Regions from separate parts of the Lysinibacillus sp. EB106-09-02-XG168 genome, predicted to be linked through region 4. Evidence: riboswitches for the same ligand, from Rfam matches in the RefSeq annotation. Region 4 holds a riboswitch; each other region holds the start of a gene.
What was found. A riboswitch is a leader RNA that binds a small molecule or an ion and turns the genes downstream of it on or off. The one in region 4 is predicted to bind S-adenosylmethionine.

Region 1 (8,015 bases), 3.4 Mb from region 4:
ATCATAAGCAGCTTTGTCTGCCCATGCATCACGAGGATTAAGCACTTCAGTTGGTACACCCTCAATAGTAGTTGGGATGTTTAAACCGAATACTGAATCTTGAATTGTTTCAACATCAGTTAATTTACCATCAATTGCAGCACGCACCATTGTACGAGTGTAAGAAAGCTTCATACGGCTACCAGTACCATATTCGCCACCAGTCCAACCAGTGTTCACTAAGAATACTTGTGCACCGTGCTCGTCAATTTTTTGACCTAACATTTCAGCATAAACTGTTGCTGGAAGTGGAAGGAATGGAGAACCGAAGCAAGTAGAGAATACTGGTTCTGGCTCTGTTACACCACGTTCTGTACCAGCAAGTTTAGATGTGAAACCGCTTAGGAAGTGGTACATTGCTTGCTCTTTTGTTAATTTACTGATTGGAGGTAATACACCAAATGCATCAGCTGTTAAGAAGATGATTGTTTTTGGGTGACCAGCAACAGATGGATCAACAATATTTTCAATGTATTGAATTGGATAAGCTACACGTGTATTTTCTGTTAATGAACCGTCATCATAGTCACAAACACGAGTTTCTGGATCAACAGCTACGTTTTCTAAAACAGAACCGAAGCGGATTGCGTTGTAGATTTCTGGTTCTTTTTCAGCAGAAAGGTTAATTGTTTTTGCGTAGCAACCACCCTCAATGTTGAATACACCGTTATCAGACCATCCGTGTTCATCGTCACCGATAAGCTTACGGTCAGGGTCTGCTGATAAAGTAGTTTTACCAGTACCAGATAAACCGAAGAATAATGCAACATCACCAGCTTCACCAACGTTTGCTGAGCAGTGCATTGAAAGGATGCCTTGTTGTGGTAATAAGTAGTTCATAATACCGAAAATAGACTTTTTGATTTCACCAGCGTATTCAGTACCACCGATTAGGATGATTTTCTTTTCAAGTGATACAATGATGAATGTTTCAGAAGCAGTGCCATCAACGGCAGGGTCTGCTTTAAAATTAGGAGCTGAGATAACTGTGAAGTCAGCAACATGAGAAGCTAATTCCTCTTTAGTTGGACGGATAAATAATTGATGAGCGAACAGATTGTGCCAAGCATATTCATTGATGACTTGGATGCTTAATTGAGAATCTTTATCAGCACCAGCAAAGCCTTTGAATACGAATAATTCGTCACGTTCTTTTAAATATTTTACTACTTTTACATATAAGTTATCGAACACTTCAGAAGAAATTGGTCGGTTAACTTTTCCCCAGTCAATTTTATCTTTTGTGCTCTCTTCTTCTACCGTATATTTATCTTTAGGTGAACGACCAGTGTATTTGCCAGTTTCTGCACGAACTGCGCCATCTACTGTTAACATAGCTTCACCACGAGAAGTAGCTTTTTCAGCTAATTGTGGTACTGAAAGTTGAACATTAATGTTACCGCCGCTTAATAATTCCTTCAGTTCGTTTGCAATTTCTACTGAATTCATCGATTAAATACCATCCTTTTTTATAGTATTCCCTTGAGTCTGAGGGAGTTTTTCTTAATTTCAAAAATAGTATAACACAATTGCTTAAATAATCTATACTAATTCAGAAATTATTTTTCAGATTTTATTACTTTTCAAGAAAACGACAAAAAGTAAATTGATTCGTTTAGATAATGCTTTTTACCCTATTTATTATAAATGATTAGTCAATCACTTTCGACACAGCAAAATTGTGTTCTAGAAGCTTTTGGTTTACATGAGTTCGCACAGGATGTGAAGTTTTTAGCTTGTTTTTTATTAGTTGGAGCTTGTCTTCGATTGAAAAGGGGCTACAATCATTTTCATCCACCACATGTTCCGTAGCTGACGCTTTGCTTTCACTACAAAATGTGCTGTAAAGGGTTACACATATGTTAACACATGATGTGAGGTGGAGAGTAGGGATTATTTTGTTTGAAATTACAGGATAATACAAATTGCTTTCATAATAATGGTATAATTACCACTGGCGCTACGCTTTCACGCAGATAAACAATGCGTCCGGAATCGGTTTTGTGCTTTGGAGTTGTTCTTTGTGCGAAAGCGCAGCGACAGCAAAGCCGACATGATATCGGTCATTTCGATAATGCTATAGGACGTGGCGTTCTTACACTGGGTTTCTCTATTTTAGCGGGTGTTTGGGCACTCGCTGAAAGAAAGTATAAATATTTGACAACGTTCGACCTTTTACGTATTATGAGATATTGAACGGATACTCTTATCCCGAGCTGGTGGAGGGTCAGGCCCTATGAAACCCGGCAACCTGCATGAACCATTTCACGACATGCGCTGGTGCCAACCTGATGCAAGGGAAACCCCTTGAACGATAAGAGTGAAAGGTTACGAAGTCATTATTCCTTTCCTCATGTTAAGTAAGCGTGAGAAAAGGATTTTTTTATTGTTAAAAACGAATGTAAAGGTAAGTATTTAGTCCTTTCCTTATTATAATGACGGATCTTTCGAAAACCTCGTGTTAAAAGCAGTAGTGGTTTTATGTGCGAAAGCGTAGTGCCAACGTAGCGACAGCAACAGTTGTTTTTATGTGCGAAAGCGTAGTGCCAACGTAGCGACAGCAACAACTGCTTTAGAGTTCAATCTATAGGAGCGGGCTTGACATGGGTAATGAGTACCGTATTAATTCGCAAATATTATTTGTAAAAGTAATAGGAGGAAAACCAAATGACAAAACGTCGACTGTTTACATCAGAGAGTGTAACAGAAGGACATCCAGACAAAATTTGTGATCAAATCTCGGATGCCATTTTAGATGCTATTTTAGCAGAAGATCCAAACGCACGTGTAGCGTGTGAAACAACAGTAACAACTGGTTTAGTATTAGTAGCAGGAGAAATTACTACTTCTACTTATGTAGACATTAAAGGTATCGTTCGTGATACTGTAGCAGAAATCGGTTATACACGTGGGAAATATGGCTTTGATGCTGAAAATCTAGCAGTACTTGTTGCTATTGGTGAACAATCACCTGATATTGCTCAAGGTGTTGACCAAGCATTAGAGGCACGTGAAGGCTCTATGACAGACGCTGACATTGAAGCAATTGGCGCAGGTGACCAAGGTTTAATGTTCGGATATGCATGTAACGAAACACCAGAGCTTATGCCTTTACCAATTAGTTTAGCGCATAAATTGGCTCGTCGTTTAACGGAAGTACGTAAATCTGGTGAACTAGGTTATTTACGTCCAGACGGAAAAACACAAGTAACAATTGAATATGATGAAAACAATGTACCAGTGCGTGTTGATACGATTGTCATTTCTACACAGCATGACGAAGAAGCTACTCTTGAGCAAATTCAAGCAGACTTAAAAGAATTTGTTATTGCTCCAGTTGTTCCGAGTGAATTATTAGATACTGAGACTAAATATTTCATCAACCCAACTGGCCGATTCGTAATTGGTGGTCCAAAAGGAGATGCTGGTCTAACTGGACGTAAAATCATCGTTGATACATACGGTGGCTATGCCCGTCATGGTGGTGGTGCTTTCTCTGGTAAGGATGCAACTAAGGTAGACCGTTCAGCGGCATATGCAGCCCGATATGTGGCAAAAAATATCGTAGCAGCTGGTTTAGCAGATCGAGCTGAAGTACAACTAGCTTATGCAATTGGTGTTGCTCAACCTGTATCTATTGCTGTTGATACATTCGGGACAGGAAAAGTTACGGAAAGTGAAATTGTAAAATGGGTACGCGAGCTATTTGACCTACGCCCAGCAGGGATTATTAAAATGCTTAACCTTCGTCGCCCAATTTATAAGCAAACTGCAGCGTATGGTCACTTCGGTCGTACGGACTTAAATGTACCTTGGGAACAAACAGACAAAGCAGACGCATTACAAGAAAAAGCAGGTTTATAAACTATTCAGCTAAAGTAATAAAGTAGCTGAACAAATATTTTAAGATACTATTACAGAAAGGGGCTCTACATGCTATTGCCCCTTTCGCTGTTTTTAACTTTTTTCAGCGAGTGTCTAAACACCCGAAAGAAGTTAAAGACTCCTTTCTGATTCCGGACGCAATTATGCCGAGGCGTAATTGATCAAAAAATAAGCTCCATATATAATCGTGTTTAGCTCGGTTGTCCAAGCAAACGTGGAGCTGCTTTGATTTAGTTGAGATAACTATTTATTTTTTGGTTGAAGAGATTTATAGTATTGGCCTTTTTCTACATATTCATGTATGATGCGTTCCATATCTTCTTTATCTTCATCATTTAATTCTCTTACAACTTTTGCGGGCCGCCCTAATGCTAAGCTATTTGGAGGAATGACTTTGCCTGGAGGAACAAGGCTACCCGCCCCAATAAATGCACCCTCTCCAATCTCCGCTCCGTCTAATATTATAGAGCCCATACCTATTAAGGCTTTTTTACGAATCGTACAGCTATGTAAAGTTACTTGATGTCCGACTGTTACCTCATCTTCGATAATTAGTGGATATTTAGGGCTTTGATGTAAGCAACAGAGGTCTTGAATACTAACTCTTTTTCCGATAATTGTCGGTGATACATCCCCTCGAATAACTGTGTTAAACCAAATAGTTGTTTCAGCACCTATAGTAACGTCACCAGTTACGGTTGCATAATCGGCAATAAATACAGATGGGTCAATATTGGGTGTTTTCCCTTTAAATGGATAGATCATGAGAATCGCCTCTTTTCTTTCTATGATGTAATATTATCGTATCAAATACGCAACTTGATGGAAATATTAAATTAAAATGAGCTAGATATTCCGTTATAATCATTGTGTAATTATTTTTTTAGGAGGACTATGTGAAATGTGGAAATGGGAAGCTGATGGACAAGCAAAGGCTGTGGTTGCAATTCTTCATGGTGCATATGAAAATCACCGCTGGTATGCATGGCTTATAGAAAAACTAAGATTGGAAGGCTTCCACATAGTCATGGGGGATTTACCTAATCATGGAGTGAATAAAGGGTTTTCAAGTGTTCACGATGAAGATTTTAAAGAATACAACAAATATACAAGGCATTTAATCGAGAATGCTTTTTCGTATAATCTACCCGTCTTTTTAATAGGGCATGGGCTTGGTGCGACACTATTACTACATACCATGCAAAAGCGAAAATATGAATGCGCAGGTATTATTTTAACCTCACCTTGGCTTCATTTAAAGCTATTGCCAGGTAAACTATCAAATGCTTTAACTAGTTTAAGTGCCCTGACTGCAAATGTGAAGCTGACTCATGAAATTACTATAGAATCATTAACGCGCAGTGTAGAAGGTAGAGAAGAGATGAAGGATGAAGTTCCTTTTTCGTCAGTTGTTTCAGTGAAATGGTATCGAGAACTACAGCAAATGATGCGCAATTTAGTGTTATTGCCTAAGGCGGAATTCCCTAATCGTCCTATGTTAGTGATGACAGCTGAAAAAGATAATATTACTGAAACTAAACAAACTCGTAATTGGCTTCATCAGCAGGACTTTACAGAGTTTCAATTTAAAGAATGGGTAAACAGTTATCATAATCTATTTCATGAAGTAGAGCGTGACGAGATTTTTGTTTATATACGTGATTTTATTAATAATGCTCTTCGAAACATTGGCTATATAATTAAGTAGTGAATGACCTCTCCGATTAACTAGAAAATTACTAACCTTTTGTTACTTGAATATAATGTTGTAATTTTCTGAAAAATGTAATACTATAATGACTTAAAGTGATATTTTTCAAATTGGAGGGGCAAAATGGAAGCAATCGTTGGGAAAATGAATGAGATTTTATGGGGACCGTGGTTTATTTATGGCATTTTGTTAATTGGGCTCTTCTTTTCAATCATTACAAGGTTCCTACAAGTAAGACACATTAAAGATATGTTTGTTTTAATGTTTAAAGGCGAAAAATCAGAAAAGGGGATTTCATCTTTCCAAGCAATGTCTATTGCATTATCTGGTCGAGTAGGTACAGGTAATATTGCCGGTACAGCTACAGCAATCGGGATGGGGGGACCTGGTGCTGTTTTTTGGATGTGGGCAATCGCCTTTATCGGTGCGGCAACTGCTTATGTGGAGTCGACATTAGCTCAAATTTATAAAGAAGAGAAAGATACAGAATATCGTGGTGGACCAGCTTTTTACATAGAAAAGGGAATGGGGCAAAAATGGTTTGCTGTCATTTTCGCTGTTGCTGCATTAGCTGCCATGTTAGTGTTGATGCCGGGTGTTCAATCAAATGCAATTGCGACAGCTGTTGAAAACGCTTTCTCTGTTGACACTTGGATTACAGGACTTATTATTGTTGTATTATTAGGTACTATTATTATCGGTGGGATAAAATGGATTGCCAATGCTGCACAGGTCATTGTACCGTTTATGGCATTAGCATATATTCTTATGGCCATTGTCATTATCGCAATGAATATTAAAGAAGTACCAGCTGTATTTTCATTAATTTTTTCAAGTGCATTTGGTGCGCAAGAAATCTTTGGTGGTATTGTTGGCTCCGCTATTGCATGGGGGGTTAAACGTGGTATTTATTCAAATGAGGCAGGGCAAGGGACAGGTGCGCATCCGGCTGCTGCAGCAGAAGTATCACACCCTGCTAAACAAGGTATCGTGCAAGCAGCTTCTGTATATATTGATACATTATTAATCTGTTCAGCTACTGCGTTTATGATTTTATTTACTGGCATGTACAATGTACAGGATGAAAAAGATGCAGAAGGCACTGATTCATATGTTTATGTTGGTGATTTCAATAAAGGTGGATTAACTGGAGATGAGCAAGTAACATTTGCGAAAAGTATTAAAGAAGGTGCAGCATATACACAATATGCAGTTGACTCTTCATTACCAGGCTTTGGTGGACCATTCGTAGCAATCGCATTATTCTTCTTTGCTTTCACGACGATTATGGCATACTATTACATTGCTGAAACAAATGTGGCTTATTTATTCTCAGGAACTACAGAGAAGGTCGTCATTTGGCTAGCTAAATTTGCAATTTTAATTGCTGCGTTTTACGGTACTATACGTACATCCGACCTTGCTTGGGCTATGGGGGATGTTGGATTAGGGCTAATGGTTTGGATTAACGTTATAGCGATTTTAATTATTATGAAGCCTGCTATAGTCGCATTAAAGGATTATGAGAGACAGAAAAAAGAAGGAAAAGATCCTGTTTTTGATCCTCGTAAACTAGGAATTAAAGGTGCAGATTTCTGGATTGATTATAATGAAAAAAAACGTAAAAATAAATAGATAATAGAGAAAGCTATCTAATAGAATGAAAGATTCTATTAGATAGCTTTTTTGTTTCTATTAAAAAAGGCTCAGCATCATAACGTGTGGTTGATTTCCGTTCCGGCTGGGCGCTTTGTAGCTGTTGCTTCGCTTTCGCACAGAGCTTCCTGGGGGCGTCCGATGAGCCGCTTGAGGCAACAGATGTTTTTTGCGCGAAAGCGTAGTGCTAACAAAGCGACAGCAACAGCAGGATGTTGGTCACGAAGGAGTTATCACAGGAGGTGATGGTTTTAGCCTTCGTTCCTCTATATCGCTGATCCCCAAGGAGTCGCCCAGCCGTAACGAAGATCAACTTATATACAGAGCATATGTTTTAATAAATGTCATCCACAATTTTTTGTGATGAGCCATACTAAAATCTGCTCTTGTATCCTGTGTAGTTGTTTACATATTCAGTGAAGGGCTATAAAAAAATAAAATTTCTATTGACGGCAATAGAAAAAGAAGGTATATTTTGTCATAAGGAAATTATCTTTCCTTAAAGAAACTTTTTGGGAGGAGGTGAAAGATTGACTGTGTTCCACTTACCGAAACTATCATATGATTATGATCAGTTGGAGCCCTTTATTGATGCTAGAACGTTAGAAATTCATCATTCTAAGCATCATGCTACGTATGTAAATAATTTAAATGTGGCATTAGAAGGTCATAAAGATTTACAAAATCAGTCGTTGGAAGATTTATTAAGAAATCTTGATGTGCT
Region 2 (8,015 bases), 3.6 Mb from region 4:
TATGCAACCAGAATTTGTTATTTTTTCGGAAGGAAAACAGAATAGGCAAAAAGTTCGTCGATTATTATTGATTGAAGACAAAGATGAAGAAAAAAATCTTGGAAGCTTTAACGCAATGAGTGATACTAACGGACTGTATAAATATGCTATGACTGATGTTTATCATTACGCTAAGGAGTTAATATTAAAAACCGATGATATTAAAGAAGTTCTAGCTATCGGAGTTGCAGGAGAAAGTTTAAAATCCAAAGGAATATATTTATATAAAAAGGACAGCGTTATAGATAAATATGCAAAAAAAACATATCAGGTGACTGATGAAGTAGGTATGATCTACTTAGACCATTTTATGGATTGGGAAGAGTTATCTAAGGACAAAATTGCAAAGTTCATCAATTCAAAGTTGCTGCGTTTAAATTCTCCAGATAGTGTAGAAAATGTGACTCATATAAAAAGTGTAGGTGGAAAATTATCGAAGCAGATTGACGTTGCTCTGAAATTAGACCCATATAAGAGGTTACTTTTAGTTTGTGGTTTATTGATTGGAATAAATCATAATCCTAGAATTGTTTCAATGTTTGATGATGATACTGGTGCGGATTTATTATTCAACACGATAAAGAATGCATTGCCTAGCACTAAATTTAATGAAGAAAAAAAAGAACAGCTACTTACTAGTTTCAGTTTTATTAAAGATGCACCAGAGATGAAGAAACCTGTAAAAGATAAAAAGGGCATTGAACTTGGAATGCCTTTAAATATAGTTGCAAAAGAGTTACAGACTAAATCGGCGGTAGGATATTCAGTTGTCGATTTGATGAAGGAAAGTACTCATATAGATTTGTTGGGTAATTTATTTGATGTATTCACAAAATATATGCAAATCGGTGGGAGTGCAGGGGATATTGTCTTAACTCCGAGTCACTTGACTAAATTTATGTCTAGAATTATTGATGTAAATGAAGACGATTATGTTTTAGATATAACGGTTGGGTCAGGTGGATTTTTGATTTCTGCCATGCACGAAATGGAAAACAGAATTGAAAAAAGAAAAGACTTATCTTCTAAGGAAAAGCAGGATGCTATTCAAAAAGTTAAAGAGGAACAACTTTGGGGTGTTGAATATGATGCTAATATGTTCGCAACTTGTGTTTCGAATATGATGTTACATGGTGACGGGAAATCCCATATTTTCCGAGGAGACTCCTTATTAAAAGAGGATCTATCTTCTGGAAAGAGTTATGATGAAATTTTTGCAGGAGTTAAATTTACTAAAATGTTATTTAATCCACCATATACGCATCAAGTAGAGTATATTCGAAATGGATTAAGCTATATAGAAAAGGGCGGAATGGCTTCAATTATTGTTCCAAAACAGACTTTTACAGTTGGAAACGTAAATGTTGTAAATGAGATTTTTGCAAACAATAGATTAAAAGTGGTTATTGACCTTCCACTGGGACAGTTTAAAACAAAGAATAAAACTGTAGGAACTGATGTGGCTATTTTTGTTTTTGAAGCAGGATATCCTCAAAAATTTGGAGAAGATGTTATCACCTTTATTAAGTTATTAAAAGACGAAGTTTTTACAATGGGTGCACAAAAAGGAATGCCAAGTAAGAAAACTGATTTACTTTTTGAGTTGATGACGCAATATATTAAAGATGGTTGTCGTATGGATTCTACAATTACAGGTTCAAAATATCACAACTATTTTGATGAAATTTTACATGTGAAGATAGAAGAAAAAAAATACATGTATAAAGATTATAAAGATAAACCAGATATTACACCAACTGAAGTTGATTTTGTTGAAAGTATTGGTAGTTATTTGGAATTTCTTCTAAGGGAAAAGAGTGGTGATTTTGATGAAGTGGAAGACATTTAGCATTCCTAAGTTATTTGAAATTAAAAATACCCAAGGAATTCTTTTTTCTGAAATCATGGATTTGGAGGGGACTGTTCCTTACGTAACTGCTTCAAAGTTTAACAATGGCGTAAAAGCCCACATCGAACATGATAAACGTAAGATAAATAAGGGCAAGTGTATTTTTATTGGGGGGAAAACTTTTACTGTATCCTATCAAGAATCTGATTTTTTCTCTAATGATAGTCATAATTTAGCTTTATATTTAAAAGAAAGACAGTATATGACTCGAAATATATATTTGTTTTTAGTGAGCATAATTAAGGCAGGTTTAAGGCATAAATATAGTTGGGGAGATAGTGTAAGTAGTACTAAAATAAAAAAAGATTCACTCCAGCTTCCAGTAATTGGTGACAGCGATGAAATCAATTGGGGTTATATGGAGAGTTATATAGAGTCTATTATTCCGAAATATGTTGAAAAGATAAAGGAAGAAAGCCAAGAAAAGAAGACTGTGATTTTAGAAAAAAAACGTGGGATTTTGGATTTACTTGGTTTACAGGAAAAGGATATTTTAATTTCACTGGAAGAGGAGTCACTAATTTCTCAAGTTAAAGAGTATGGAACCTTTAAAGTTTCAGAATTCTTCGAGGTTGAACGTGGGGTAAATGTTAAGCCTGAAAACCGTTCAGTTGAGAAGAATGATATTTATAGTTTGCCAGTCTCCACAGCGACTCTGAAAAATAATGGAATTGGTTATTTTACATCCCCTATTGAAAGAAAAGTTTATGAAAATGAATTAGTAACTGCCGATATGGGTTATGCAGGCTATTTGTTATATCAGAAAGATATGTTTACAGCGGGGCTTCATTCATTAGTCATTAAGAAGAAAGAAAATTTTTCGAAAAATGTTCTACTATATTTCCAGATGGCTATTCAAAAAAATGCACTTTTAAATGTGAAATTTACTAGAGGGGAACAATGGACTTCAATAAGCGGTGACATTATAGAAAGTTTAGATGTTAAGATTCCTATCGACACAACAGGGAAACCTGATTTCCATTTTATCGAGTCATATATTAGTGTGATGTATAAAAAATCTTTCCAAAGATATTCAGAACAGTTAATATCAATTGAAAAAAGTACTAAAAAGCATATTTCCGATATTGAAAAAATCATTGAGAACTTACCCAATACTTAACTTTCTTAAGTTGATCAAATAAAACGTAAATTCAAGTCAATATAATCGATATTCATTAATTTGAATGTCGGTTTTTCTTTTTTATTGCTTTAATAAATTGACAAAAAGGAAAAGGGAGTAATTTGCTGGTTAGCGCTTCATTCAAACCTTTGATCCGAATTAAATACTAAAAAGAGAGAAGGATAAATAATGGTAGGAGTTATGTTAGTAATTTAAAAATTAGCACTCAATCTAATTCACCTTCCACCCTAGTAAGGGGTGTTCGAGAAAATTTTATATCTCTTGTATTTTATTAGTTGAGGGGTCTGTTACAAAAATGTTATTTTGGATTGATTTAGATAAACTTATGTATTTAGAGGGAGAATGAGATTTATATTATAATATGTTAAACATCAAAAATGCCCCCGCAACGTATTTTTTATCAAACGTAGTCAAAAGCGTAGTCAAAAAATTCAATTGCCCCCGCAGCTATTGATATATCAGTACTTTGAGACGGTTGGTTCGACTCCCGCCGTCTCCATACATAGAGTGGTCTTGAAAACCCAGTCATAACAGCGGCTTTAAGTATAGATGAATAATGAGAGTGAAGGAATGGATAAATTCCTTTCGTTTTCTGTTTTAAACGAATAGCCCCAATTAAAAAATCCAATCGTTTTGAGAATCTTTTTGTCAAAACGATTGGATTATTTCAATGTAAGTTCAATGTTGATTAAGTTCAGGCTTTCTTTTTTGCCGGGTATCCAATTAAAATAGCGATAATCCCACAAATTCCTATCAAAATCGGGTAGAAAGAATACTGCAGCATGCTCACTGGCGATATTCCCGCAACGCTTGCGGCTGCTAGGAATTGGGCTCCGTATGGCAGAAGACCTTGGGCCGTACAGGAGAAAATATCTAATATACTTGCGGACTTTCTTGGCTCAATCCCATACTGGTCAGCAATATTTTTTGCAAGGGGACCAGCAATTAAAATAGCAATTGTATTATTGGCCGTAGATAAATTAGTTAGGCCCACAAGACCTGCAATCCCAAATTCAGCACCTTTTTTTGATTTAATTCTTCGTGTCGCAAGGTGAAGTAGGAAGTCAATTCCTCCGTTAAGCTTAATAATTTCCACCATTCCAGCGATTAAGATTGCAAGAAATGCCATTTCATACATGCCTGACATTCCTTCGCCAATCTTTTGGAAAAGGTCCATTAACTGATAGCTGCCATCCGCTAAGCCAACACCCCCGGCCAGAACAATCCCGAATGCAAGAACAAGGAAAACATTCATTCCAATTAGCGCAAAAATAATAACCAAAACATAGGGAACAATTTTTACCCAACTATAGCTTAAATGCTCTACTTGTGCGGTAGTATCACCCATTGTGATAACCCCTAAAATAATGCTCGTTACTATAGCTGCCGGCAACACAATCCAAAAATTCACTTTAAATTTATCTTTCATTTGTGCGCCCTGTGAACGAACTGCAGTAATAGTTGTATCTGAAATAAAGGATAAATTATCGCCAAACATCGAACCTCCAACAATCGCCGCCATTACTAAAGCCATAGAAAAGTCGGTATGCTCGCTTATCCCAACTCCAATTGGCGCCAGAGCAACAATTGTTCCTACCGAAGTCCCCATTGATAGGGAGATAAAGCAGGCTATGATGAACAAGCCTACGACAAGCAGGTTTTGTGGAATGACTGACAAAGCAAAGTTAACAGTGGAGTCTACTGCCCCCATGCCTTTTGCTACCTCTGAAAAGGCTCCAGCCAATAGAAAAATAACAACCATCAGCATGACATTTAAATTACCAGCGCCTTTACAAAAAATATCAACCTTATTCGAAAACGATTCTTTTCGATTCATTGCCAGAGCCACAGCGCCCGAAATGGCAATGGCTACAATGACAGGGAAGGCATAAAAATCACCTGTAATAACCCCTGAACCAATAAATAAAACTAAAAAAACAACAAATGGGATTAGCGCCCATGGATTTTCTTTCTTCATTGTTCTACCTCCAAAAATTAAAAAATGGATACGTCTTTGTCCATTTTTCTCTAAAAAAAGACCTCTTCTTGAAAACAAGAAGAGGTCTTATATCTATAAAACACTCCTCTTATCTATCAAGCCATTGCTTGCTGGATTTGGCACAGTAACTTAAATACAAAGTTCCGCTGCCGAGATTTCATAGGGCCAGTCCCTCCATCTCTCTTGATAAGAAGAAAAACATATTATTTTTTGCACAATAATGAAATAGTATAATAAAACATCTATATTTGCAACATTTTTTAATTAAACTTTATTTCAAAGTAACAGGAAATACAGTCCGCACTGAAATAGGGCTATTCAATCATAATACTAATACGCAGATTCTGATTTAACAGCAAAACAAACTAGTTTCAATAATATGCTAAAATAAGTTTATCTATATCGTAAGTAAGGTGGCATTAAGGTGAATACAGTTGAAATTAATACATGGCCATTTAATGAAAAAAGCTTAAAAAGTATCAATAACACAGAGAGCTATTTAAATTATCCAGTCATTTATCTTTTAAAGGATCAAAAAGAGGCTTATATTGGGGAAACAGTAGCGTTCAAAAATCGAATGCGTGCACATTTAAAAACAAAGGAACGTCAGAAATTAGATGAGATGCATTTAATCTATCATGAGGAGTTTAATCGTTCTGCTACGTTTCATTTAGAGACGAAGCTTATTAATTATTTTCTAGGAGACCAAAAATATAAGCTACAAAATAAGAGCCAAACGGTAAATAATATTTCACATAATTACTACAATAAAAAGTTTTATGACCGTGATATTTTTAAAGGAATTTGGGAACGTCTAGTAGATCAAGGGATTGTTAATAATGAACAGCATGTAATTGAAAACCGTGATGTTTTTAAGCTTTCACCTTTTAAGGAGTTGTCAGTAGAACAATTAGAGTTAAAGGAAAAAGTTATTGAAATTTGCGAGCAAAACATTTCTCGTTCAGAAGAAGATAAATCATTTTTATTCTTGATTCAAGGTGAAGCGGGGACAGGTAAAAGTGTGGTGTTAAGTTCTATATTTAATTCTATACAGGAACTGTCTTCAGATGTTACATCACATTTATGTGGTTCAGAAAATTATTTGGTTGTTAATCATGATGAAATGCTCAAAACATATAAAACTATAGCTTCTAAATTAAAATTTTTAAAAGCTAAAAATTTTGATAGACCTACACCTTTAATTAATCGTCTAAAAAAATCAGGCGAAAAGGCTGACATTATTTTAGTGGATGAAGGACATTTATTGTTAACTAGGCCAGACACATATAATAATTTTACAGACAATAATCAGCTTGAAGAGCTTATGAAGTTGGCGAAAATCGTTGTAGTTGTTTATGATGAAAGCCAAGTATTGAAACTTAAAAGCTTTTGGAAGGAAGCTACTTTGGAAGCTTTATTGCATCAAAGTGATTATGAGAAATACGAACTAAAAAATCAATTCCGTATGAGAGCAAACGAAGAGGTAATTGAATGGATTGACCATTTTAAAAATAAAAAGATTTCTCCTATTCCTAACGATAAAGAGTATGAGCTGACGATATTTGATTCTTTACAAAAAATGCATAAAGCGATTATTGAAAAGAATAATGATGGTGGTTTGAGTCGAGTTGTTTCAACATTTGATTATTTACATAAGAAAGACGGCGGTATTTATTATATAACGGAAGATAAGGGCAATTATAAAATTCCATGGAACATAACAGATGGGAAATACACCTGGGCAGAAAAGGGCTCCACTATAGAAGAAGCAGGCTCCATTTATACAATTCAGGGCTTCGATTTAAACTATGTGGGTGTAATCCTAGGACCATCTATAACATACGACAAGCAATCCGATTGTTTAGTTATAAAACCTGAGAATTACAAAGATGTAGGTGCATTTGCAGGAATTGAAGGTATAGAAAATGTTAAACAAGCAAAAGAAAAGATTATTCTAAATTCCATGAATGTGCTTATGAAACGGGGAATTGAAGGATTATATATTTATGCTAGTGATGAAGTACTAAGAGAAAAATTATTAGAACTTCAATCTGAAAGCATGAAAAAGTAATCATATATTTTACTAAGACAAATTTAAGTAGCTCAATAGGTATGGTAGAGGAACCATACGCTATTGAGCTTTATATAATCAGTTACTATTTTCTAGTTATTAGCCTATCACACAAAATCCCACGGAAAAGGTGTAGCCTTTTCCGTGGGATTTCTTTTTTGATGAAAAAAATATTAAAATGACTCCCTATCCCCGATAAACACTCTCACATGTATCCGGCGCTGGTTCATAGAAGCAATGATTTTTAAATTGACCAGTAAAAGGTTGACCGTACCAGGTTGGAGGACATGGTGCGTATGGATTGAAGTACCAAAGTGCGAATTTCGCTGGATGTTCTCTCCAATAATCCAGTGTCAGTTTGGCTAATCTTTTTTCATTAGGTCGTGCTCTTTGGTAAAACATATTCCCTTTTTGAACCGCTTCAAAAGAATAATTTCCTCCTTGTACCTGATAAATAACATCATTAATGGTTCTTAAATCTTTAAAGTCTGGACATTCTGCTACAAGACGATTCACAATGACATTGCCAACATATAGCATTCCTTGATTTCCTTCGCCTTCCGCTTCCGCTCTCATCATCCTTGCCACCAAGCCAATGTCAGAATCTATATATTTTACTCTTGGCATTTTTTCACCTCCACCATATAGTATGAAAATAAGCCTTCATTATTGTCATTTGAAAATCTAAATGGTACGACAACCAAAAAACACACCATCTGTGCTGTTGATAAAACGGCAAGATGGCGTGTTTACTTTGTAGTAATCAATTATGCCTTGGCATAATTGCGTCCGGAATCGGCTTTGTGCTAGCACAAAGAACTCTTTTCCGATTTCCGTGACATCCCGCCGGAGGCTT
Region 3 (8,015 bases), 110 kb from region 4:
TTAAAATATTTGGTTGTACATCATACACTTTGCTCACTTCTGCAAGTAATGGTTTCCCGGTACTTTCACCAAGGAATGTTAAACGAATAACACTTCCTGAGACATTTAATTGCTTGATAAGGGACGGTGATAAATTGCGTTGAGAAATGGTATTTAAAAACTTACGTGTTGTTACATGCTGAGGATTCGAAAATAGTTCTATAGCAGAGCCATATTCCACAACCGTCCCTGATTCAAGAACGGATACATCATCGCAAATTTTTTGAATAACATTCATTTCATGTGTAATAAGTAAAATAGTGATGCCAAGCTCACGGTTAATTTTTAAGAGAAGCTCAAGAATAGCGTCAGTTGTTTCAGGATCGAGAGCACTTGTTGCTTCATCACTGAGTAAAATCTCAGGCTCTTGGGCGAGGGCGCGTGCAATAGCGACACGTTGCTTTTGACCACCCGAAAGCTGGCTAGGATAACTATCTAATTTCTCTGTTAGGCCAACAATTTCTGCATATTTTGCAACGCGTTTTTTCACTTCAGAGTCGTTATAGCCTAGAAGCTTTAATGGTACCGAGATATTGTTGTAAACGGTCGCTGTTTTCAAGAGATTAAAATGCTGGAAGATCATGCCGATTTTTTGACGTGTTTCGCGAAGGTCGTTTAGAGAAAGTGAAGTAATATCTACATTGTCGATCAATACTTTTCCTGTTGTTGGTCGCTCTAATAAATTAACACAGCGAATAAGGGTACTTTTTCCTGCACCACTGTAGCCAATAACCCCATGAATTTCACCTTTTTTGACATGTAGGTTAATGCCATCTACTGCTTTGACGATACCTTTTTTAGTTTTAAATTCTTTTGTTATATTTTCTAATTGAATCATACTGTGATATCTCCTTTCTAAGTCCTTCTATAAAGCAAGAATCTGCTAGCATTCCTATAGGGGTCTCGCAGATTCTCAAATTATGAAAGGCCCTTCATCGTTACTTACCAGCTTGGAATGATAGAACCTTTGAATTCCTCTTCAATAAATTTGCGTACTTCATCAGATTGATAGGCTTCAACAAATTTTTTAATCGCTGGGTCATCCTCGTTTTCAGAACGTACCGCGATGTAGTTTACATATGGAGAGTTAGTAGATTCTAAAAGAATGGAGTCTTTTTTAGGATCAATACCAGCATCAAGAGCGAAGTTCGTATTAATAGCTGCCACATCTACTTCACTAAGCTGCTTCGGAATTTGTGCAGCCTCTAATTCAATGAATTTAAAATTCTTTTTGTTTTCTTCCACATCGCGAGTAGATGCTGTTAAGTCTGCACCTTCTTTTAATTTAATGATACCTGCCTCTTGAAGGACAAATAGAGTACGAGCCCCGTTCGTTGGGTCATTCGGTAATCCGAATGTAGCACCATCAGGAACTTCATCCAATGATTTATATTTCTTGGAGTATATGCCCATAGGAGTTAAAATTGTTTTTCCTACTGGTACTAAATTTGTTTTGTGATCTTTGTTAAATGCATCGAGGAAAGGCTTGTGTTGATAACTGTTTACATCAAGATCACCCTCGGCTAACGATGTATTTGGTAAAACATAATCAGAGAACGTTTTTAGTTCTACCTCTAAGCCATTTTCTTTGGCAACTTTTGCTGCAACCTCTGCAATTTGTTCGTGTGGACCAGAAGTTACACCTACTACAATTTTATTTTCATTAATAGCCTTACCTTGACTACCTTTATCTTCTTTAGTACCGCAGCCTACTAATGCCGCTACTAATGTGAGACTCGCTAAACCTAATAAAATTTTGTTTTTCTTTTTCATGAAACATACCTCCAAAGTTGTTTTATCGGCTTTTAAAAAATCAATTTTGCCTTGGCGTAATTGTTGTTGCTGTCGCTTCGCTTTCGCAGAGAAAACATTTGTTGCTGTCGCTTCGCTTTCGCAGAGAAAACATTTGTTGCTGTCGCTTCGCTTTCGCAGAGAAAACATTTGTTGCTGTCGCTTCGCTTTCGCACAGAAAACACTTGTTGCTGTCGCTTTCGCACAGATAAACAATGCGTCCGGATTTTGAATTGTGCCTTCACAATTCGTTCATTTCAAAATCCATGACATCCGCCGGAGGCTTTTATCTTCATGTAAATGAAGATAAAAAAAACTCTCTTAAAAAATTAAGAGAGGCTCATGAAAAAGTGTGTCCTCTCTTATCTTTCAAACGATATCGTTTGCAGGATTTAGCACCTTCCTTAAAAAAGGAGGTTGCCGAGCTTCATAGGGCCAGTCCCTCAGCTACTCTTGATAAGAGATTTATAATATTTTTTTGAAAATCCGATAGAACTAATATAAATTATAGGATATAGGTAAGTCAATCAAATTTTTTAAATTTTTTATTTTATTATACTATTTAGCTGGAAAAGAATCTGCTAGAAGAAGGGGTTGAGCAACCCAAAAAAAGATAGAGAAATAAAAAACTGTTCCTATAGCAAGATTGAGCTAACGGAACAGTTTTTCGATAGAGTCTACTTAGGTAGGGGGATTGAACTGTTCATGAGCTGAATAAGCTTAGTTTTTCAATTCTGCTAATCGCTTCACGTAAGCGGTCTTCGCTAACAAGTAAACCAACCCGTACATAGCCTTCGCCATATTGACCGAAGCCATTGCCAGCAGCTACAGCGATATCAGCTTTGTCGAGCAATAAATCGGCAAATTGTTCACTCGTAAAACCTAATGGAACAGGGAGCCATGCAAAGAAAGAGCCTCTCGGTGCCGTTACTTGCCAACCGATTCGCTGAGCTTCTTCAATCAGGACGTTTCGTCGACGCTCATAAGTCGCTCTTAGCTTATCCGCACAACTCTGGGAAGCAGTAAGTGCAACTGCCGCGGCTTGTTGCACGGCAGGAAATTGACTACAAAAGAGATGGTCTTGAATAAGGTTAATGGCTGCAACAATATCAGGGTTACCAACTGCAAAACCAATGCGCCAGCCTGCCATATTATACGTTTTGGATAATGTATACATTTCGATACCGACATCTTTTGCACCATCAGCTTGCAGGAAACTGATAGGTTTATTGCCGTCAAATCCAATCGCTCCGTAGGCAAAATCATGTGATACGATAATGTTGTGCTCTTTTGCAAAGCGTACTGTTTCCTCGAAAAATTCAAGTGTTGCAGTACCACCAGTTGGGTTATTCGGGTAATTCAAGTAAAGCATCTTCGCCTTTTCTTTTACTTCATCGGATAAAGCATTATAATCAGGCAGGAAATGATTTTCTGCAAAAAGTGGCATGACTTCAAAATCCACATCGCCTAATACGGCACCTGATAAGTAATCTGGATAGCCAGGATCGGGTAACAGCATTGTATCACCGGGGTTTAAAACCGCTAACGGTAGTTCAACAAGACCAATTTTCGTACCACCGAGAATAGCTACCTCTGTTTCAGGATCAATGTCAACATTGTATTCACGTTTGTAGAAGCTTGCTGCTGCTTGGCGCAATTCTGCTATGCCACGAAATGGAGAGTATTTATGATTTTGAGGATTTTCTGCTGCCTCCTGTAATGCTTTAATAATGTGAGGAGGAGTGGGTTGATCTGGATTACCTTGACCAAGATTGATAACATCACGCCCTTCAGAAAGAGCGGCATTTACTTTTTGCACAAGTGCTGCAAAAAATTGAGTTGGGAGTTGCTGTAGTTTTTTTGAGAATTCCATGCACGTCCACCTTTTTCAGAATATAATAATTATTAAAGATATGATGCACATCATATTACTTTTTTTAGTAATTGTCTAGAGCCTAATAATATATGAGGTGAGGAAAAATGAACAAAGTCTCGTATTTTATCATCAATGCTTTTACTACAGAGCTTTACAAGGGAAATCCCGCAGCGGTATGTTTACTTAATCCAGCAATACCTGAGTCGACAATGCAAAAAATTGCTCAGGAGATTCCCGTACCAACAACAGCTTTTGTCCAAAAGAAGGGGCATGATTTTTTTCTTAGATGGTTTACGCCGGCAAAGGAAATACCGATTTGTGGACATGGAACGATCGCTAGCGCTTTTTTACTTTGGAAACAAGGGATTGTACCTGTCGACTCTTCAATTACATTCCAAACTTTAAGTGGTCCTTTGCAAACAATTTGGTTGAATGAACTAGTTGAAATAACAATTCAAAAGTATCAATTAGAAGAGATTGAATGTCCTGTGGAGCTTGAAGAATGGCTTGGAATGAAACCAATATATGTAGGGAAAACAGAATTGGATTATATAGTGGAGCTAAGTCACGAAAAGTATATTGCAGATTTCAAAGCTGATTTTCATGTGATGAATCAGTTCCCTGTACGTGGCGTTTGTATTACAAGTCGTTCTAAGGGTGAGGGGATTGATATTGTTTCAAGATTCTTTTCTCCAGCACAAGGCATTGATGAAGACCATGTAAATGGTTCCACTCATGGTGCACTAGGACCTTACTGGTGTGCAAAATTATCAAAAGAAAGCATCGTGAGCAAACAACTTTCAAAACGTGGTGGATTATTGTACGTTACACCTAAAATAAAAGATGTTGCTATTGCGGGTTCTGCAGTTCAAGTATTAAGTGGTGAAATATCAATCTGAATATTGAGCTTAAACCATGGAAGTAAGGTTGATTTATTGTAGTATAAATATAGAATAGTACTTTCTAGAGGAGGAATAGCAATGAAGATTGGTTGTATCCAATTAAACGTAGGCTTTGGCAAAGTAGAAGAAAATTTTGCTCGTGCGGAGGACAAGATTCGTGAAGCGGCAAAACAAGGTGCAGAAATTATTGTGCTACCGGAAATGTGGAATACAGGCTATGCACTTGAAAAATTACCAGAGCTTGCAGATGTGGATGGAGAGCGTTCGAAAGCATTTTTATCAAATTTAGCAAAAGAGCTTGGTGTACATATTGTTGGTGGCTCTGTTTCAACGAAGAAGGGCGATAAATTTTACAACACGATGTATACGTTTGATAGCAACGGTGAGTTAGTTGGTGAATATAACAAGGCACATCTTTTCCGTTTGATGGACGAGCATTTATATTTAGAAGCTGGGGATGAAATGAATCGCTTTGCCCTTGGTGATATCGAGGCTGCAGGGGTGATTTGCTATGATATTCGCTTCCCAGAATGGTTACGTGCACACGCTTTAGAGGGCGCAAAAGTATTGTTCGTGCCGGCACAATGGCCGACGCCACGTATCGATCATTGGAACACATTGCTGCAAGCACGTGCCATTGAAAATCAATGCTTCGTGATCGCTGTTAATCGTATATCGAGAAAAGTAGAAAACTTTAATGGTCAATCAATGATTATTCAACCGTGGGGCGAAGTGCTTTGGATTGGTGCAGAAGACGAGGAAGTAGCTGTCATTGACGTGGACTTTTCGATTGTCGATGAAGTACGAGGCAGAATTCCAGTTTATGACGACCGCAGACCATCATTATATAGTGGAGTAGTTAGCGAAAATTAAAATCTGATAGCACGCTCATAGCGACTCTGAGCGTGCTATTCATGCAACATCGCTGATCAATCATAAACTAGCAGTTAGTTTTTATCCTCAATTAAAGAATTGGCGAGCAACATAAATTCAAGCGTAATTCGATTATGCCCCTTCATGAAATTTTTCCCTAAGAGACTTTCAAGCTTTTTTAAACGATGGTAGAGCGTTTGGCGTACGATGAACAGTTGGTTAGCTGTTTGTTGTTTGGAGCCGTTCGTTTGTAAGTATACTTGCAGCGTTTCTAATAGCTTACTATTATATTTTTTGTCGTATTCAATAACCGGCTGTAAATAATCTTGAATCACTTCTTGCAAATTTACTTGCATCTGTAATTTATAGATGAGGTGATACAAATGTAAATCATCATAAAAATAAGATGTAGTTTGTACTTTACTGCAAATATACAATGTTTCGAGTGCAGTTTGATAGCTCTTCGGTATTTCCTCTACATCTGCAACGACTTTACCAATGGCTACTTGGTACCCTTGAAACAGTTGTTTTTTATAAAAATCGGTTTTCAGCAGGGAAGAAACTAATGTATTTAGTAATTCGCGGCTCGATTTACTATCTTTCTTATGAAGTAAAATAAAAATGACATAGCTTTTTCTTTCGTATAGAAATGGTATAAATCCATTTTGCTCAAAAAGGTTTCGATAGTAGAGCTTGCTGTAGACAATATCCTCTTGTACTTTAGAGACTGCATTAGGCATTGCTAACATAAAAACAGCTCCGCTAGAAAGCTTATAGTTAGAATGATAGGTAACGATAAATTTGTAAATTTCCTCTCTTGATAGTTTTTGATCGATCCAATCCCCTAAAATAGAGGCATCCTCAATGTCCCTTTTCTCTTCAATATAAAATTCTCTCATTAACAGCTGTGCTAAGGCAGTAGCTGTACGGTCTAAAATAAGTAATTCAAACTCTGAGAATAGACCATCCTCTCTATAGAGCGTTAAATCTGCATAATGTTGGTCAAATATAAAGATAGGCTCATTTTTAACCACGGGTGCTGACTTTTCCAGCGTAACTAGTTGTCGGCGCTTAGTATGTGTCATGTTTGGAAAAAAGATAGGCTCTCGACCTTTAATGGAAAAGATAATTTGTGTCTTTAATTCATGATACATATTTTGTAAAATTTCTTCTGCATTTTGCCCTAATAGAGCATTTTTATTTAATGTTTGGGAGTAGGATTCTAAAGTAGAGATCATTAAATATTGTTGATTCATAATTTGACTATGTAAATCTTGTGTAATACGGACGAAAGGAACCGTGTCATGAAAAACGATAATAGGGAAACTATGACGGTTAGCAAGAGCTACAATCACTTCCGGGATGGTCTGTATGGAAGTCCCGTATTCAATGCACAGCGCCGCGCAATTTTTTTCGATTAAGGATTCTACGAAAAAGATAAAGTTTTCGATGCTGTGCTGAAGGCTGATCCCCGTTGTTAAAACTAATTCATCACCAGCTAGAAAATTATCTACTTGTATAATTTCAATGACATGGGCCCACTTTACAATTCGTAATAAACCATCCTTACCAGCTACGACCTCCGCACTTTGGAAGTATGTGTTTTCTAATACATCCTTCACTTGAAGCTTAAATTGACTCATTTTACCCGCCTCCTTTTCACATAGATGTATCACTAGTTTTCTCATTGATGTATTATTTTTGCTGAAATTAACTTAAATACTGTATTTTTAGAATGTTTAGTCTATTTTACATTATGTTTAAAACAAATGCATAGAATTTTACAGTTTGTCTATACCTTCGTTTCTATGTAACATGTAAAATTTTTGTAAGCGGTAATCCAATCTAATAAAAGAGGTGAGCTGAATATGGAGCAACAAACGCATTTACAGAGAGGGTTAAAGAAAAGGCATATGACGATGATCGCGATTGCGGGGGTTATCGGAGCGGGTCTATTTATGGGAAGTGGCTCAGTAATTAACCTTGCCGGCCCTGGCGCAATTTTATCTTATATATTTGCTGGCATTATCGTTATTCTTGTCATGCGAATGCTTGGAGAGATGGCAGTTGTCAATCCAACAAGTGGATCTTTTGCGCATTACGCACATGAAGCCATTGGTCCGTGGGCTGGTTTTATGATTGGTTGGTTATATTGGTTTTTCTGGGTTGTTGCCATTGCTTTAGAGGCAACTGCAGCAGCTGCAATTATTCAATATTGGTATGATGGGGTTCCTTTATGGTTACTAAGTCTTTTATTAACCGTCGCACTTACTTTAACAAATGTCCTTTCCGTAAAAGCTTTTGGTGAATTTGAATATTGGTTCTCTCTTATTAAGGTTGCGAGTATTATAGCTTTTCTTGGACTTGGTGCATTTATTATCTTTGGTATCGCACCTAATTTTAATGCAGTAGGTACTGCTAATTTAGTCGGTGAGGGTGGCTTTTTACCGAATGGTTTTGGAGCTGTCTTGATGGGGGTAGTTATTGTTATTTTCTCCTTTATGGGCACAGAAATTGTGGCCATTGCGGCAGGG
Region 4 (8,015 bases):
ACTAGTGCAACTGCTGAATTACTAAATCCGCTTAAAGCTAATTTTAATGCATCTGATGTTCCTAGCTCTCTCGTTGGATCTTCCATTGACGGAGCTAATCCTAGTAAAACTGTAACTAGAGCAATAATCATGGCAGAGCTAACGGGATAGGATACTGCTTCTGTAACCCATAGGATGACCGCGAAAGCTAAAATAGCCAAAGCCCGTTGTCCAGCTACAGGTAAATCGCCGTTGTTCGGTAAAAAAGTTATGATGATTAGGGATGCGAACGCTAATGCAATCCAGAGTGGCTTTAAATTTCGTTTCGGTTTTGCTTGTTCAGAAGTAGACATACTTTCTCATCCTTTCTAGCATTTTCTATAACATCGACTAGTAAAATGCTTTATTAAGAAAGTAAATTGTCTATTTATTGTAAAAAAAGCTAGTGTATTCAAATGCTCTCTAGTTATAGCGATAATGGGCAGTTACGAGAAAATACGCGGTCATAGAAAAGACAAAAATATCCAAAAAAGATATTAGTTTTTCTTCTTGAATGCTGAGGTAACTTTAGGCTCAGTACCTAGCATCAATCGTTTAATATTTTCGATATGCAAAATGATGGCTATACCAAAAAGAAATAAGGCTATAATCGATGGGCCGACCCCAGGAATCCATAAATATGTGGCTGTACAAAAAACGAGATAAAATTCAAGTACACCGACAATTAAAAAGCTCGTCACGAAAGAAAAAATAACAAATAAAATGAGTGCAAATAAGCCAACTTTCCAATCAATCGCAAGTAATATCCCGATAATTGAAGCAGTTCCTTTGCCGCCTTTAAAGCCCATATAAAATGGGAAATTATGACCTAGAATGACACCGGCTGCTACGATATAGATACAGAGCCAAACTTGTACTTCAGTTAATTGTGTTATATCAGCAAGATAGACATGTGCACCGATTATAGCTGCAACACCTTTACCGATATCGATAAGTCCGACTAATATGCCGTATTTCCATCCAAGGGAAAGCGTGGCATTAGAGGCGCCTGCATTGCCAAAACCAGTCTTTTTTAAATCTACCCCAGATAAAAACTGAGCAACTTTAGAGCCATGAATACAGCCAATCAAATAACCAACAAGAAGAAAAATGATAACGGCTTTTAACATAAAAATCCTCCTTTCTAAATAATAGGCTCATAAATAAAAGCTAGGGATGCCATTTTAAAACGTGCCCTTGTATATAAGTTGATTTTCGTTCCCACTGGGTGACTCCATAGGGATCAGCGATATAGAGGAACGAAGGCTAAAAGCATCACGTCCTGTGATAACGCCTTCAACATCGTGTTGGCCCGAGACCCTGCAGCGCAGCGGGTGTTTTCTGTGCGAAAGCGAAGCGACAGTAACAACAAAGCGCCCAGTCGGAACGGAAATCAACCCCACGTTTTGATGATAAATCATGTAACACTAAAATAATGTATGCGTTCGTAATACGTAAATAAGCAGACAGAAGTTTCGGAAAAAATAAAATTTTAGTGTTGACAGAGAAAATGTCTATGTTTATACTTTGTAACAACGATGGAAATTGAATCACATACTCTTATCAAGAGCGGCGGAGGGATAGGCCCTATGATGCCCGGCAACCAGTAAGTGACGAGCTTGCTAAGGTGCTAATTCCTACAGATTCTTACTTGGATCTGGCAGATAAGGGGAGGAAAACTTGCAACCGCAACCCTCTTCTTAGCTGAAGAGGGTTTTTGTTTTCTACTTAAAAATCCTCCTCATCTCCGGTGCCATCGTAAAAAAATAACCATATGGAGGTATACAATGACAAATTTTAAACCAGAAACATTGCTGTTACACGGTGGCCAAGAGCCTGACCCGGTAACAGGATCTCGTACAGTACCCGTATATCGCTCAACGGCGTTCGTTTTTAAAGACACTGCTCATGCGCAACGTCTTTTTGCCTTAGAGGAAGCTGGCAATATTTACACACGAATTACAAACCCAACTGTAGATGTTTTTGAAAAACGCGTCGCTTTATTAGAAGGCGGTACAGCAGCGGTAGCACTTTCATCTGGTGCAGCAGCTATTGCATTTTCAATTTTGAATCTAGCAGGGGCAGGTGATGAAATTGTTGCAGGTAGCTCTTTGTACGGAGGTACTTATAATTTATTCGCCAACACACTACCAAACTACGGTATTAAAACAATTTTTGTAGACGAAACAAATCCAGAAAATTTCCGAGCAGCTATTACAGATAAAACAAAAGCAGTGTTCGCTGAAATTTACGGTAACCCAAGTTTAAAAGTGCTAGACATCGAAGCAGTAGCGAATGTAGCACATGAAAACGGTTTACCATTAATTATTGATAGCACATTTGCTTCACCATATGGCTCGACACCAATTGATTTCGGTGCAGATATTGTTGTTCATTCCGCAACAAAATGGATTGGCGGCCATGGTACAACTTTAGGTGGCGTTGTAGTAGATGCAGGGAAGTTTGATTGGACCCGTGGACGCTTCCCAGGCTTTACAGAGCCAGATGCTTCTTATCACGGTTTACGTTATGGTATTGACACAGCAGCGGCTGCATTTGCCACAAAACTGCGAGTGCAATTACTGCGCGACTTTGGACCAACATTAAGTGCAGATGCAGCTTTTAATTTTTTACAAGGTTTAGAAACGCTTCATTTGCGTATTCCTAAACACAATGAAAATGCATTAGTGGTAGCTGAATATTTACGAAACCACCCATCTGTGGAATATGTAAATTACAATGGCTTAGAAGATTTCCCTACCCATGAGTTAGCTAAAAAATATTTGAGAAATGGCTTTGGATCGGTACTTACATTTGGTATTAAAGGTGGTCGTGAAGCAGGGCGTAAATTAATCGATAGTGTGAAATTATTCTCGCACGTAGCAAACGTAGGGGATGCGAAATCATTAATTATCCATCCAGCATCTACTACACATCAACAACTATCAGCTGAGGAGCTAATCCAAACTGGCGTAACCGAGTCGCTCATTCGCTTATCTATCGGTTTAGAGGCGGTAGAGGACATTATTGCAGATTTAGAACAAGCTATTGAACAAGTAACAGCTTCACAACAACAAGTAAAAGCCTAATAAATAAAAGACATTGGCTAATGTTGTAGCGTTTACGTATTTTCCCATTCGATAGGCCTCATTTGGTAATGCGTAAAACGTTGCTACATCATCCGCTTGCCTCATTTGGTAAAGGTAATTGAGATTCTTTAAAAATAATACCAAGTAATTTGATAAGTATTGTTGACTTGTTTAAATCCTTGTTTTATACTAGGAAATAAGAAAAGCGTTCGACATTTAGTTTTCATAAGTGCTCCCCCACTTTTGAAATATATGAAGCGGAGTAGTTACTAAGTCAGTCAGTAACTACTCTTATCTACCAATACTGATGATAAAGGAGTGTTTTAAATGGGAAATATGTATAGTGCGCAAAACATTGCATCTTATCTTATTTATGAGTTAAATGAAGGTCATTTTTTTGTGAACAACATGTCCATTCAAAACATACTTGCATCAGTTGAGAGTAAATGGCAAGAGAACTTTGGACATTCAGCTTTTAAGGAAATTGTTTATGTCAAAGAAGAAGGCTATACAGTAAAAGAAGTTTTTGAAGCCTATGAAGGCTATGGAGCAAGTCATATTCCTCTACCTGCGACAGAGTATTACTTAAAATACGGCACGTTCCAATTAGTTGAACGTACGTATGCAATACCAAATTTTACACTAGAGGAAATAAGACTGGTGCAACAAGCGTTAACACAATATCGTTATAAATTACTAGCAAAAGCTAGTTAAATCCCTCATATAATTATGCTCATTCCCTGCTGCTACAGGGAATGAGCTTTTTAATTAGATGTTGAAAGATATACTAACATACTTGAAAAATTTTTTATTAATATATTTCAAAAGAACAATTTTTAGGAGTGTATTTACATACATATATAATAGAAGAAAGGTTTTTATTTTTTTAATATGAATCTTCAATATTTGTTCAATTATTTTATAGATCATGTGAAAAATCATATAATAAAAGGAATGAAAACGATTTCCTTTGCACTTCTAGGGGAAACAAATGTCCATCCTAGAAAGATTTTTCTTGTGCAATGTATGTATTTACGATACAATTTTCAATAAGTTAAATTTTGAATTATTTGAATTTGTGTGTTTCACAGGCTGTATCTTCATTCAGAATATTTTTGTAGTGAGAGTGAAACACCATGGCTAAATATCTGTTTGAAAACGAAGTGTTAAACACGGCAAACTGACCTGCTTTGTAAAGTCAGCGAACAATTCAAAATCTGTACGAATTAAGCTGAGACGAAATAAATAGAATGAAACTGCGGAATGTAAGTTGGAGGGAATAACAGAAATGGCAACTATAAAGGCAGCTATATTAGGATTTGGAACGGTAGGTCAAGGAATTTACCATATATTAAACGAAAAGCGTAAAGAGCTTAAAAATAAATTAGGCATTGAGCTAGAAGTAGCAAAAATTTTAGTTACAGACGCCAGCCGTGAACGCGTACCAGGGACAGCACATTTAATGACAACTAGTATGGATGAAGTTTTAGCTGAACCAGGTATGCAGGTTGTTTTTGAGGCAATCGTGAATGAGGAGCCAGCATTTACTTACTTAAAGCGCGCTGTTGAACATAAATGTCATGTTATCACAGCAAATAAAGTAATGTTTGCAAAGCGAGGCTTAGAGCTACAGGACCTTGCAAAAGCAAATGGTGTATTTGTGGGCTTTGAGGCAACAACCGCTGGTGGTGTTCCAGTTATTAAAACGATGAAAAACATTTTGCTTGTCAATGATGTTAGTCGTATTCAGGGTGTTTTAAATGGGACATCCAACTATATTTTAACGAAAATGCGTTCACAAGGCTGGTCGTTCGAAACTGCTTTAAAAGAGGCGCAAAATTTAGGCTATGCAGAGGCAGATCCATATAATGATATTTCTGGGCAGGACGCCTTTAAAAAATTAATGATTTTAAGTGCTTTAGCATTTGGTGAACAACCAGACTGGGCTGACGTTGAAGTAATAGGTATTGATAGTATTTCGGCAGAGGAAGTAAAAGAAGCATGCGAAAAAGGCTTGCGTTACCGCCACGTTGCAGAGGTTGAGAAACTAGCAGATGGTAAAGTGGTCGCAAAGGTTGGCCCGCAATTAGTAGATAAAGAACATCCACTTTACCCCGTTGATGACGTCAATAATGCTGTGGCATTAGATACAAATTATATTGGCACTTTAACGCTAGTTGGACCTGGAGCAGGTATGTATCCAACAGCTAGTGTAATGGTAGAAGATTATGCCGAAATTATCGGTAAAAGAGCCGGGTTTGTCGTAACAATATAATAGATGCCTATCATTCAACAATGTCCTAATTGTTTGAATGATAGGCATTTTTTAATCCTCATCTTTAACATCAATATCCTCTGGAATAGGAGTATTCCGCCAAATTTCAATTTCCTCTTTAATACGATCTAGCTGCTCAAAATAAGTACTAAACTGCCCGCTATTAATCAGTATTTGGTCCCCATCGTATACTGAACGAATACGGCCCTCGTAAACTAAGCGAAGTATTTGATCCTCTGGCATACCAAGGTCGATGGCTGTTTCTTCAATTGTTTTATACATAATTTCGCTCCTTTTGTTGTTTATATTATAACCTCCCGTTAAAAGAAAGCCTACTGTAGGTTAATAAATGAAAGAAAAAGGAAAATGGTAATTGTTTACTTTTTGATAAATCTGTATTATTAATGTTAATGGGCTTTGGGGACTATTATTAACAATGTCTTTTTTTCCAATTAATTCGTCTAACAGGTACAACTATTATTTTTTATTGGGGGATTACCTTAGTTGATCCAAGCGGCTAATCAAACGCCCCAATCGGAACAGAAAGCAACTCACACATTTGGTGATGAAATTCATTAAAATCTTAAGAATTTCTTCATTTTTATAATAACTGGTTTTTAAGATTTAAAAGGTACACTATTAATTGAGAGCGAGGTGTATATCATGACGAAACTAACAGTTCTTGTTACAGATGATGATCAAGATATTCGTGATGGTATTGAAATCTATTTAAAAAATGAAGGCTACAATGTCATTAAAGCTGCTGACGGCTTAGAGGCAATTGAAAAATTAGAAAACAATGAAGTACATTTAATTATTTTAGATATTATGATGCCGAATATGGATGGAATTACAGCGACGTTTAAAATTAGAGAAGAGCGCAATATTCCAATTATTATGCTTAGTGCAAAGGCGGAGGATGGTGACAAAATTCATGGTCTATCTGTAGGTGCAGATGATTACGTTACAAAGCCTTTTCATCCGCTAGAGCTATTGGCACGTGTGAAATCTCAGCTGCGACGTTATGTACAACTTGGGACGTATAATGAAGGAGCAGCGAAGGTGGAAATCGACGGACTTGTATTGGATGAAGATGCAAAGGAAGTCAATTTAGAAGGCGAGCCTGTTCGATTAACACCAATCGAATATAAAATTACGGAATTATTAATGAAAAATGCAGGGCGTGTATTTTCGATAAGAGAGATTTATGAGCGTGTGTGGAATGAGGAAGCTTACAATGCAGAAAATATTGTGGCTGTACACATTCGAAAAATACGTGAAAAAATCGAAGCGGATCCGAAAAATCCACGTTATTTAAAGGTGGTGTGGGGCGTTGGCTATAAAATGGAAAAATAAAGTAGAGCAGTATGTTACAATTGCAGGGTTTGTAGCAGGGGTTATTGGACTAATTTATTTCGGTGTATATGCGTATCAAATAGTAACTGCACGCTCTTTGGGGATGCTACAATTACTCGAGAAAATTTTTTAGAGAGGAGTTAAAAGTATGTTAAAAAAATGGAAACCTCTTCTCGCTCTTATATGTTTAATCTGGGTAATATTCGGTATTTTTACGTTCTCAAAAGTTGGGTATCAATATATAGGGAAGTCGTATTTTCAATCTGAAAATTTCCAGCACGAACTAGATAATTTTCAGTCAGAATTAGGACCATTAGTATTAAATTTACCGACGGCTGAGGATTTAAAAAGTAAAATTGCGGTGACGCAAAGTGAAATTGAAGAACATCGTAATCGCTATGGTACATTAGGAGAACAGGTAGATAATATTAAAGCTCAATATGCGGAGCGCATTCAAGAAGCTACTAATGTAAATGCAACGGAGTTAAAAACAAAGCTCGAGAAAGAGCGAGATGCCAAAATTAAAGATATTACAACTAATTTTGGGGATGATGAGCATGTCCGTAAAAAAATTCAGACTCAAAAGGAAGAGCTTGTTGATAAGTATATAAAGAGAGCGCAAGAAGAAGCAAAGAGTTTTGTGAAAAATAATAATCACTGGTCTTACGAATTAACGAACACTGAATCAGGTAAAACATTTAGTTCGGGTAATGTTTCAGATAGTAGTGCTTTCAAAATTAAGTTTACTGAGCAACATCCATTAACGACTTCAAATATTAGTAGTTATTTAAACGATATTTTTTATCAAGGTGATACCTCTTTAGATGCAGAGGAACTTAGGGAAACTTTTGATTACACAGGCATTATAACCATCTCAAAAAAATCAGCGCAAGCAGTAGACGTTATGGGAGGATATAACAATTTTACAACTAGTCAATACATCTTCTTCTTTATATGGTTAACGAGTATTGTGGCAGCTATTTTTGCATGGAAAGAGCGTAAAGAAGTACTGCAGATGGTTCAAAGTTTAAAGGGCGAAGAAGCTCTTGAAAAAATGAAAATTGATTACCAAATTGGATTATTATTAATAACTGCATTCATGTATATGGTAGCATCTGATACTGCCTATAGATCGATTGTAGATGTTTTAAATAGTAATTATGTACGTTATTCAATGGATTGGCTATTTAAAATAGGTGCCTTGATTGTTATTGCTATGCTGTTCTTTGTACAGCTAATTTGGTTGTATAATCGGGTGAATACAGCACAGAAATTAG

Region 1: it holds a riboswitch for S-adenosylmethionine, as region 4 does, so the genes downstream of both, metK (methionine adenosyltransferase) here and AC3WSO_RS02900 (O-acetylhomoserine aminocarboxypropyltransferase/cysteine synthase family protein) in region 4, are expected to answer to the same signal.
Region 2: it holds a riboswitch for S-adenosylmethionine, as region 4 does, so the genes downstream of both, AC3WSO_RS20215 (Na+/H+ antiporter NhaC family protein) here and AC3WSO_RS02900 (O-acetylhomoserine aminocarboxypropyltransferase/cysteine synthase family protein) in region 4, are expected to answer to the same signal.
Region 3: it holds a riboswitch for S-adenosylmethionine, as region 4 does, so the genes downstream of both, AC3WSO_RS03305 (MetQ/NlpA family ABC transporter substrate-binding protein) here and AC3WSO_RS02900 (O-acetylhomoserine aminocarboxypropyltransferase/cysteine synthase family protein) in region 4, are expected to answer to the same signal.

The regions. Positions count from the first base shown of each region.
Region 1 is NZ_JBYTDN010000003.1:3,793,037-3,801,051, reverse strand. It holds gene pckA (phosphoenolpyruvate carboxykinase (ATP)) at 1-1,488, opposite strand, end outside; SAM riboswitch class I at 2,243-2,360, shown strand; gene metK (methionine adenosyltransferase) at 2,707-3,903, shown strand; gene AC3WSO_RS19195 (gamma carbonic anhydrase) at 4,168-4,689, opposite strand; gene AC3WSO_RS19190 (alpha/beta hydrolase) at 4,826-5,632, shown strand; gene AC3WSO_RS19185 (alanine/glycine:cation symporter family protein) at 5,759-7,270, shown strand; gene AC3WSO_RS19180 (superoxide dismutase) at 7,822-8,015, shown strand, end outside.
Region 2 is NZ_JBYTDN010000003.1:3,972,009-3,980,023, reverse strand. It holds gene AC3WSO_RS20225 (HsdM family class I SAM-dependent methyltransferase) at 1-1,888, shown strand, start outside; gene AC3WSO_RS20220 (restriction endonuclease subunit S) at 1,869-3,068, shown strand; gene AC3WSO_RS20215 (Na+/H+ antiporter NhaC family protein) at 3,784-5,067, opposite strand; SAM riboswitch class I at 5,174-5,281, opposite strand; gene AC3WSO_RS20210 (DUF2075 domain-containing protein) at 5,513-7,159, shown strand; gene AC3WSO_RS20205 (cell wall hydrolase) at 7,346-7,786, opposite strand.
Region 3 is NZ_JBYTDN010000003.1:468,217-476,231, forward strand. It holds gene AC3WSO_RS03300 (methionine ABC transporter ATP-binding protein) at 1-877, opposite strand, end outside; gene AC3WSO_RS03305 (MetQ/NlpA family ABC transporter substrate-binding protein) at 982-1,812, opposite strand; SAM riboswitch class I at 2,190-2,293, opposite strand; gene AC3WSO_RS03310 (pyridoxal phosphate-dependent aminotransferase) at 2,534-3,703, opposite strand; gene AC3WSO_RS03315 (PhzF family phenazine biosynthesis protein) at 3,811-4,605, shown strand; gene AC3WSO_RS03320 (carbon-nitrogen family hydrolase) at 4,687-5,481, shown strand; gene AC3WSO_RS03325 (PucR family transcriptional regulator) at 5,556-7,124, opposite strand; gene AC3WSO_RS03330 (amino acid permease) at 7,350-8,015, shown strand, end outside.
Region 4 is NZ_JBYTDN010000003.1:361,170-369,184, forward strand. It holds gene AC3WSO_RS02890 (DASS family sodium-coupled anion symporter) at 1-332, opposite strand, end outside; gene AC3WSO_RS02895 (glycerol-3-phosphate acyltransferase) at 516-1,148, opposite strand; SAM riboswitch class I at 1,576-1,689, shown strand; gene AC3WSO_RS02900 (O-acetylhomoserine aminocarboxypropyltransferase/cysteine synthase family protein) at 1,806-3,107, shown strand; gene AC3WSO_RS02905 (hypothetical protein) at 3,435-3,821, shown strand; gene AC3WSO_RS02910 (homoserine dehydrogenase) at 4,396-5,382, shown strand; gene AC3WSO_RS02915 (MerR family transcriptional regulator) at 5,434-5,664, opposite strand; gene AC3WSO_RS02920 (response regulator transcription factor) at 6,046-6,738, shown strand; gene AC3WSO_RS02925 (hypothetical protein) at 6,716-6,871, shown strand; gene AC3WSO_RS02930 (sensor histidine kinase) at 6,887-8,015, shown strand, end outside.